Regions from separate parts of the Geodermatophilus sp. SYSU D00700 genome, predicted to be linked through region 2. Evidence: riboswitches for the same ligand, from Rfam matches in the RefSeq annotation. Region 2 holds a riboswitch; the other holds the start of a gene.
What was found. A riboswitch is a leader RNA that binds a small molecule or an ion and turns the genes downstream of it on or off. The one in region 2 is predicted to bind cyclic di-AMP.

Region 1 (4,270 bases), on a different contig from region 2:
CGCTCGCGGTCGACCTGCGCGGGGCCTGCGACGTCGTCGTCCTCAAGGTGCAGCCGCTGGGCGGTGTGCGCGCGGCGCTGCGGGTCGCCGAGGCGCACGGGCTGCCGTGCGTCGTGTCCTCGGCCCTGGAGTCCTCGGTGGGCCTCGCGGCGGGCGTCGCGCTGGCCGCCGCGCTGCCCGAGCTGCCCTTCGCCTGCGGCCTGGCCACCGCAGCGCTGCTCGACGGCGACGTGAGCGGCGATCCGCTGGTGCCCGTCGACGGCGCGCTGCCGGTGCGGGCGGTGGTGCCCGACCGGCGGGCCGCCGTGGCCGCGCCGGACGACGTGACCGCCCGGTGGTCGGCGCGGCTCACCGCGGTGCTCGCCGCGTGAACCCCTCCACCGCGCTGGCCCGCGTGCTGGTCGACGAGCTGGTCCGCGGCGGGGTCCGCGACGCCGTCCTCGCCCCCGGCTCGCGCTCGGCCCCGGTCGCGCTCGCGCTCGCCGCCGCCGAGCGGGCCGGTGCCGTGCGGCTGCACGTGCGCATCGACGAGCGGACCGCCTCCTTCCTCGCCCTCGGCCTGGCGCGCGCCTCCGGCCGCCCGGTGCCGGTGCTCACCACCTCCGGGACGGCGACCGCGCATCTGCACGCCGCGGTGCTCGAGGCCGACGTCAGCGGCGTCCCGCTGCTCGCGCTCACCGCCGACCGGCCGCCGGAGCTGCGGTCCACCGGTGCCAACCAGACGATCGAGCAGCCCGGCCTCTACGGCGGCGCGGTGCGCTGGGCGGCCGACGTCGGGGTGCCCGAGGCCGGGCGGGAGGCCGCGCAGAACCGCTACTGGCGCTCGGTGGTGTCGCGGGCGCTGCTGTCGGCCACCGGCGCCTTGTCCGGCGACCCCGGCCCCGTGCAGCTGAACCTGTCCTTCCGGGACCCGCTGCTGCCCGACGGGGAGCCCGGCCCGCTCGATGGCCCGTGGGCCGGTCGCGCCGGCGGTGCCCCGTGGACGGCCGGGGCGCCCGCGCCCGTCCCGGCCGGTCCGGTCGGGGACGGGCCGCGCACCCTCGTGGTGGCCGGCGACGGACCACCCGCGGCCGGCCGGGCCTGGGCCGCCGGGGCCGCTGCTTCGGGCTGGCCGGTGGTCGCCGAGCCCAGCGGCGGCGCGTGGACCGGCGACGCCGTCCGCGGCGGGGCGCTGCTGCTCGGCGTCCCCGCCTGGCTGGACACGCACCGGCCCGAGCGGGTCGTGGTGGTCGGCCGGCCCACGCTGTCGCGGCCGGTGTCGGCGCTGCTCGCCGACCCGCGGGTGCGGGTCGAGACGGTCGCGGCGACCCCGCGCTGGCCCGACGCGGGCCGGTCGAGCGCGCTGGTCTCGCGGGCCGCCCCGCCCGCCGGGCCGCCGTCGGACCCCGGACGGGCCGGGGCGTGGACCGGGGCGTGGGCCGGGGCCTGGTCCGACGCCGCCGCCCGCGTCGGGACCGCCGTCGACGCGCTGCTCGACGCCGCGCCGGGCCTCACCGCCGCCCGCCTGGCCCGCGACGTCGTCGCCGCGCTGCCGGCCGGGGCGCTGCTGGTGCTCGGCTCCTCGACGCCGGTGCGCGACGTCGACCGCCTCGCCGTGCCGCGCGGCGACGTCGCCGTGCTGGCCAACCGCGGGGTGGCCGGCATCGACGGGACCGTCTCGACCGCGGTCGGGGCGGCGCTGGCGCACGGCGGCCCGACGGTGGCGCTCCTGGGCGACCTGACGTTCCTGCACGACCTGCAGGGCCTGCTCACCGGCGAGGGCGAGCCGCGTCCGGACCTCACGCTCGTCGTCCCGGACAACGACGGCGGCGGGATCTTCGCCCAGCTCGAGCCCGGCCGGGCGGCGTACGCGCGCGACTACCGGCGGGTGTTCGGGACGCCGCACGGGCGCGACCTGGCAGCGGTCGCGCAGGCGCTGGGCTGGACGGCGACGGCGGTCTCCTCGGCCGGCGAGCTGCCGGCCGCGCTGGCGGCGGGCGGGCCGCGGGTCGTCGTCGTCCGCACCGACCAGCGCGCCGAGGCCGACCTCGCCGTCGCGCTCCGGGACGCCGCCGCCCACGCCCTCGGCTGACCGGGCGGGACGGGCGGTGGAGGACCGGTCCGTCCCGTGGCGTCCATCACGAGCGACGTGCCCGCAGGGTCCCGGGGGGCCGGTCGCCGGGGCCGCGCCGGACCACGCGGACCGGGGGGCGAGTCGCCGGTGACCAGCGCGTTCCCCACTGCCGGCCCGCCGGCGCCGCAGGCGGTCGGTTGGTCACGGCAGCGTCACGCGCTACCCCACGTGTCCCCTCCTAATCGCAGTGTGACCGGCGACACAGCGACAGTTGCCATGACCGTAGGTAGCTTTTTGGCTGCGCTCAGCAGAACGGAGCGCGGCGCCGGTCCGCCAAACCCTGCCCACCGGTCGTCCACACCAACACCCAGGGCAGGGGTGGGGGACCCACTTCCGGCGCGCGACGGCCCACGGGGGCCGGACCCGAACGCGCCTCGGGGTGAAGCCGCGGACCGCGGCCGGGCACCGATCGCCCGAACCCGACAGCTCACCTCGCCGGCGGTGATCGGGAGATCATCACCATGCCCAAGCACCGCGCACCCCGCTACGTCCGCACCAAGAAGGTCATCGCCCGGGCCCCTGTCGCCGCCGGCGCCACCGTCGTCGGTCTCGGCGTCCTCAGCTCCCCGGCCTCCGCCTCCACCAGCCACGACTGGACCGACGTCGCCCAGTGCGAGTCCAGCGGCAACTGGAGCATCAACACCGGCAACGGCTACTACGGCGGCCTGCAGTTCAGCCAGTCCACCTGGGCCGGCTTCGGCGGCACCGAGCTCGCCGCCCGCGCCGACCTGGCCACCCCGGCCCAGCAGATCGAGATCGCCGAGCGCGTCCTCGAGGGCCAGGGCATCGGCGCCTGGCCGAGCTGCGGCAAGTACCTGACCGAGGGCACCACCGCGGCCGCCGCCGAGGCGCCCGCCGCCCCCGCTCCCGCCGCCGAGGCACCCGCCCCGGCCGCGGAGGCCGGTCACTCCCACGACCACGCCGACGACGCCGCCACCGAGGACTACACCGTCCGCTGGGGCGACACCGTGAAGGAGATCGCCGCCGCCCACCAGCAGGGCTGGCGCGAGCTCTACGAGCGCAACGTCGACGTCATCGGCAGCAACCCGAACCGGATCTACCCCGGTCAGGTGCTCGCCGTCAGCGGCGCGGCCCCGGCCCAGGCCGCTCCGGCCCCGGAGGCCCCCGCCGCGACCGCCTCCGCCGGCGAGTCCGCCCCCGCGCCCGCGGTGGCCCCGCTGGCCGAGGTCGCCCCGCAGGTCGCCTCCGCGATCGCGTCGATCACCAACAGCGCCGGCCCGGTCAAGGCGGTCGTGCAGGCCGCCGCGAACGCCGTCGTGAGCAACGTGCCGGGCGCCGCCGACATCACCCTCGGCGGTACGCGCGGGAGCGCGGTCGACCCGAACGGGCACCCGTCGGGCCTGGCGCTGGACTACATGGTCATGACCGACAACGCCCTCGGTGACGCCATCGCCCAGTACCACGTCGACCACTGGGACGAGCTCGGCGTCGAGTACGTCATCTGGGAGCAGCGGATCCTGACCTCGCCCGACGGCGCGTGGAAGGCGATGGCCGACCGCGGCAGCGTGACCGCGAACCACCACGACCACGTGCACGTGAACTACGTGGGCTGATCCTCACCCCCCGACGAGGGCCCCGGCCGCTGCCCAGCGGCCGGGGCCCTCGTCGTCGGACCGGTCAGCGGCCGCGAGCCGTCCAGTGGGCGAGGTACGAGCGGTGCAGCCACGCGTCCACCCAGGCGCGGTCGGGCGCGGCCGGCACCGCCGGGCTGTCGCGCAGCGCCAGCAGCCGGGCCTCGGCGTCGTCGACCGCGGCGACCACCTCGGCCAGCGGTACCTCGCCCCGGCGGATGCTCCGCAGGTACGTGCGGTGGGGCTCGGGCACCGGCAGGGTGATCCGGCCGGTCGTCAGCAACTCCACCCCCTGGATGCCCAGCCGCAGCGCGTGCATCGCGTACTTGACGTCGAACCCGTGCGCGGCGACGAGTCCAGGGCGGTTCGTGTGCGCGCCGGCTGCGCCGGTCATCGCCGCCCGCTGGCCCCTCAGGTAGCCGAGGAAGCGGTCGGCGGCCACGCGGGAGACGAACCGGTCGGCGTGCGCCACCAGGTCCGCGCCCGCGGCGTCGCGGACGACGACCTCCTCGTCGGGCACGAACAGCAGCAGCAGGACGGTGGGGTTGCCGCCCAGCGCCAGCCG
Region 2 (4,270 bases):
GCTCGGAGGTCGCCCGCCTGGTGCGGGTGATCGGCGAGCTGCCCGGGATCGACGTCGAGACGGAGGAGGAGGCGCTGGCCGAGCTGCTGGCCAGCTTCGACGTCTACCGCACCTACCTGCCCGACGGCCGCGAGCACCTCGACGCCACGGTGGCCGCCGTCCGCGACCGCCGTCCCGACCTGGTCGCCGCGGTCGACGCGCTGCACCCGGTGCTGGCGCGGGCCGGCACCGAGGCGGCCACCCGGTTCGAGCAGACCAGCGGCCCGGTGATGGCCAAGGGCGTCGAGGACAGCGCCTACTACCGCTGGGCCCGGTTCGTGGTGCTCAACGAGGTGGGCGGCGACCCGGCCCGGTTCGGCAGCACGGTCGCGGAGTTCCACGAGGCGCAGGCCCGGCGGCGGGCGCGCAAGCCCGAGTCGATGACCACGCTGACCACGCACGACACCAAGCGCAGCGAGGACACCCGGGCTCGGCTGGCCGTGCTCGCCGAGGTGCCCACCGAGTGGGCGGACCTGGTACGCGGCTGGCTCGCGCGCCACCCGCTGCCCGACCGGCCGCTGGCGCACCTGGTGTGGCAGAACCTGGTCGGCGCCTGGCCACTGTCGCGCGAGCGGGCGCACGCCTACGCCGAGAAGGCCGCCCGGGAGGCGGGCACCTCGACGACGTGGACCGACGTCGACGAGGCCTTCGAGGCGCAGCTGCACGGGATGGTCGACGCCGCGTACGACGCCCCGGCGACCAACGCCGAGATCGAGGCGTTCGTCGCCCGCATCGGCCCGGCCGGGCGGTCCAACGCGCTGGCGCAGAAGCTCGTGCAGCTGACCATGCCCGGCGTCCCCGACGTCTACCAGGGCACCGAGATGGAGGACCGCTCGCTGGTCGACCCCGACAACCGCCGCCCGGTCGACTACGACGAGCGCCGGCGGCTGCTGGCCCGCCTCGACGGCGGTGAGGTGCCCGGGGTCGACGACACCGGCGCGGCCAAGCTGCTGGTCACCTCCCGGGCGCTGCGGCTGCGCCGGGACTCCCCGGAGCTGTTCTCCGGCTACACGCCGGTCGAGGCCACCGGCAGCGCCGCCGGCTCCGTCGTCGCCTTCGACCGGGGCGGAGCGGTCACGGTGGCGACCCGGCTGCCCGTGGCGCTGGCCGCCACCGGCTGGGGCGACACCGCGCTGGCGCTGCCCACGGGCGCCTGGCGCGACGTGCTGACCGACACCCGGGTCGTGGCCGACGCCGGCGGGGCGCCCGTGGCGGGCCTGCTCGCCCGGCTGCCCGTGGCGCTGCTCGTCCGAGGATGAGACGGAGGTCACGGCGGCGCCGCCCGGCGCCGCCGTGACCTGCGGTGCCGCGCCCGGGCCGGACCCGGGACGCCGGGCGGCACGCCGTGACGGGTGGGGCCGGTGTGCCGTCCCGTGATGCGACCGTTACCTTGGCTCCCGCACGCGGCCGACCGACGGCGGCGTGCCGGAGCCGGTCCGCCGAACCCCGTCCGCCGGGCTCCGTTCCTCCTGCACAGCCAGGACGGGGGTGGGGGACCCATCTCGGCGTGTGCGCCGCGGTCACGGGGGGACCGGACGCAGCGCCTGGGGGTGAAGCCGCACACGTGCGGCCGGGGCACCGATCGCTCCGAACCCGACAGCTCACCTCGCAGGCGGCGGATCGGAGATCCCGCATGCGCACGTCCACGTCCTTCCTCCGCCGTGCCCTCGTGACGACCGGCGTGGCCGCGGCCGCGATCGGCGTCGCGGCCGGCCCGGCCTCGGCCGCCGCCCCCAACGACTGGGACGCCGTCGCCCAGTGCGAGTCCAGCGGCAACTGGAGCATCAACACCGGCAACGGCTACTACGGCGGCCTGCAGTTCAGCCAGAGCACCTGGGAGGCCTTCGGCGGCCTCGACTACGCCCCGCGCGCCGACCTGGCGACCAAGGCGCAGCAGATCGCCGTCGCCGAGGCCACGCTCGACGTCCAGGGCCCGGGCGCCTGGCCGACCTGCGGCAAGAACCTCGACCCGTCGGCGCCGGAGGCCGGCTCGCCCGAGGCCGCGGCTGCCCCGGCCCCCGCGCCGGCCCCCGCGCCGGCTCCGGAGCCGGCCGCCGCTCCTGCCCCCGCTCCCGCTCCGGCCGCCGAGGAGCCGGCGCCGGCACCGGCCGAGGACGCCGACCGCAGCTGGGACCGCGGCTCCCGCTGGGACCGCGGCGACGGTGAGGGCGGCTCCTACGTCGTGAAGAGCGGCGACACCCTCGGCAAGATCGCGAGGGCGCAGGGCGTCGACGGTGGCTGGCGGGCGGTGTGGGCCGCCAACCGCGACGAGTGCAGCGACCCGAACCGGATCTACGTCGGTCAGGAGCTGCAGCTCCCGTGAGTCCTCCGGCAGCCGGGGGGTCCTCCCCCGGCTGCCGGGAGCCCGGGGGTCTCGGCCGGCCGTGAGCCGCGCGGCCGCCGGGGGACCCGCTCCCCCGCGGGCCGCCGCCCGCGGCGGTTGACCGCTCCCCCAGCGGGCAAGAGGGTCCGGTCAGCCGCACCACCGCCGGGAGGTCCTCGCATGTCCGCTGCCGCCGAGTTCGCCGTCTGGGCGCCCGTGCCGGAGCGGGTGCGCCTGCAGGTCGACGGCGCCGTGCACGACATGCGCCGCGACGACGGCGGCTGGTGGCGCGCCGAGGTGCCGGCCGCGCCCGAGGCCGACTACGGCTTCCTGCTCGGCGACGACGACACCGTGCGGCCGGACCCGCGCTCGCGCCGCCAGCCCGACGGCGTCCACGGCCCGTCCCGCCGCTTCGACCCCGCGGCCCACTCCTGGGGCGACGGCGCCTGGACCGGGCGCCCGCTGGCCGGCGGCGTCGTCTACGAGATGCACGTGGGCACCTTCACGCCCGAGGGCACCCTGGACGCGGCGGTCGAGCGCCTGGACCACCTCGTCGACCTCGGCGTCGACTTCGTCGAGCTGCTGCCGGTCAACGGCTTCGACGGCACGCACAACTGGGGCTACGACGGCGTCCTCTGGTACACGGTGCAGGAGAGCTACGGCGGGCCGGCGGCCTACCAGCGGTTCGTCGACGCCTGCCACCAGCGCGGCCTGGGCGTGATCCAGGACGTCGTCTACAACCACCTCGGCCCGTCGGGGAACTACCTGCCGCTGTTCATGCCGGTGTTCAGCGAGGGCGGGCCCAACCCGTGGGGCTCGTCGATCAACCTGTCCGGGCCCGACTCCGACGAGGTGCGCCGCTACATCCTCGACAACGCGCTGATGTGGCTGCGGGACATGCACGTCGACGGGCTGCGGCTCGACGCCGTCCACGCGCTGGTCGACGAGCGGGCCACCCACGTGCTCGAGGAGATGGCGCAGGAGGTCGACCGGCTCTCGGCGGCGCTGGGCCGGCCGCTGACACTGATCGCCGAGAGCGACCTCAACGACCCCCGGCTGGTGACCCCGCGCGCCGCCAACGGCACGGGCATCCACGCGCAGTGGAGCGACGACTTCCACCACGCGCTGCACGCGGTGCTCACCGGCGAGGGGCAGGGCTACTACGGCGACTTCGCCGCGGCCGGGCTGGCGGGACTGGCCAAGACGCTGACCGGCGCGTACTTCCACGACGGCACCTGGTCGAGCTTCCGCCGCCGGTCCCACGGCCGGCCGGTCGACACCGCGCGGCTGCCGGGCTGGGCGTTCCTCGGCTACCTGCAGGACCACGACCAGGTCGGCAACCGCGCCATCGGTGACCGCATCTCGGCGTCGCTGTCCCCCGGCCTGCTCGCCGTCGGCGCGACGCTGGTCCTCACCGGCCCGTTCACCCCGATGCTGTTCATGGGCGAGGAGTGGGGCGCCTCGACGCCGTGGCAGTTCTTCACCAGCCACACCGACCCGGAGATCGGGCGGGCGACGGCCGAGGGGCGCAAGGGCGAGTTCGCCGAGCACGGCTGGGACGCCGACGAGGTGCCCGACCCGCAGGACCCGGAGACGTTCACCCGCTCGAAGCTGGACTGGTCGGAGCCCGAGCGGGAGCCGCACGCGCGGCTGCTGGCGACCACCCGGGCGCTGCTGGCGCTGCGCCGGGCGCAGCCGGATCTGGTCGACCCGGACCTGGGCGCGGTGGAGGTCGGCTGGGACGACGAGGACCGCCTCCTGGTGGTGCACCGCGGCGCGCTGCGGGTGGTGGCCAACCTGTCGGGCGAGCCGCGGGAGGTCGACCTCGACCGGCCGGCCACCGGCGTGCTGTTCGCCACCGGGGACGACCCGGCGCTGGACGGCGACACGGTGACGCTGCCGGCCGAG

Region 1: it holds a riboswitch for cyclic di-AMP, as region 2 does, so the genes downstream of both, ACI79V_RS09695 (transglycosylase family protein) here and ACI79V_RS19435 (transglycosylase family protein) in region 2, are expected to answer to the same signal.

The regions. Positions count from the first base shown of each region.
Region 1 is NZ_JBJGZA010000009.1:74,946-79,215, forward strand. It holds gene ACI79V_RS09685 (o-succinylbenzoate synthase) at 1-371, shown strand, start outside; gene menD (2-succinyl-5-enolpyruvyl-6-hydroxy-3-cyclohexene-1-carboxylic-acid synthase) at 368-2,071, shown strand; cyclic di-AMP (ydaO/yuaA leader) riboswitch at 2,402-2,570, shown strand; gene ACI79V_RS09695 (transglycosylase family protein) at 2,575-3,687, shown strand; gene ACI79V_RS09700 (nucleotidyltransferase domain-containing protein) at 3,752-4,270, opposite strand, start outside.
Region 2 is NZ_JBJGZA010000034.1:23,540-27,809, reverse strand. It holds gene treY (malto-oligosyltrehalose synthase) at 1-1,298, shown strand, start outside; cyclic di-AMP (ydaO/yuaA leader) riboswitch at 1,542-1,669, shown strand; gene ACI79V_RS19435 (transglycosylase family protein) at 1,673-2,362, shown strand; gene treZ (malto-oligosyltrehalose trehalohydrolase) at 2,543-4,270, shown strand, end outside.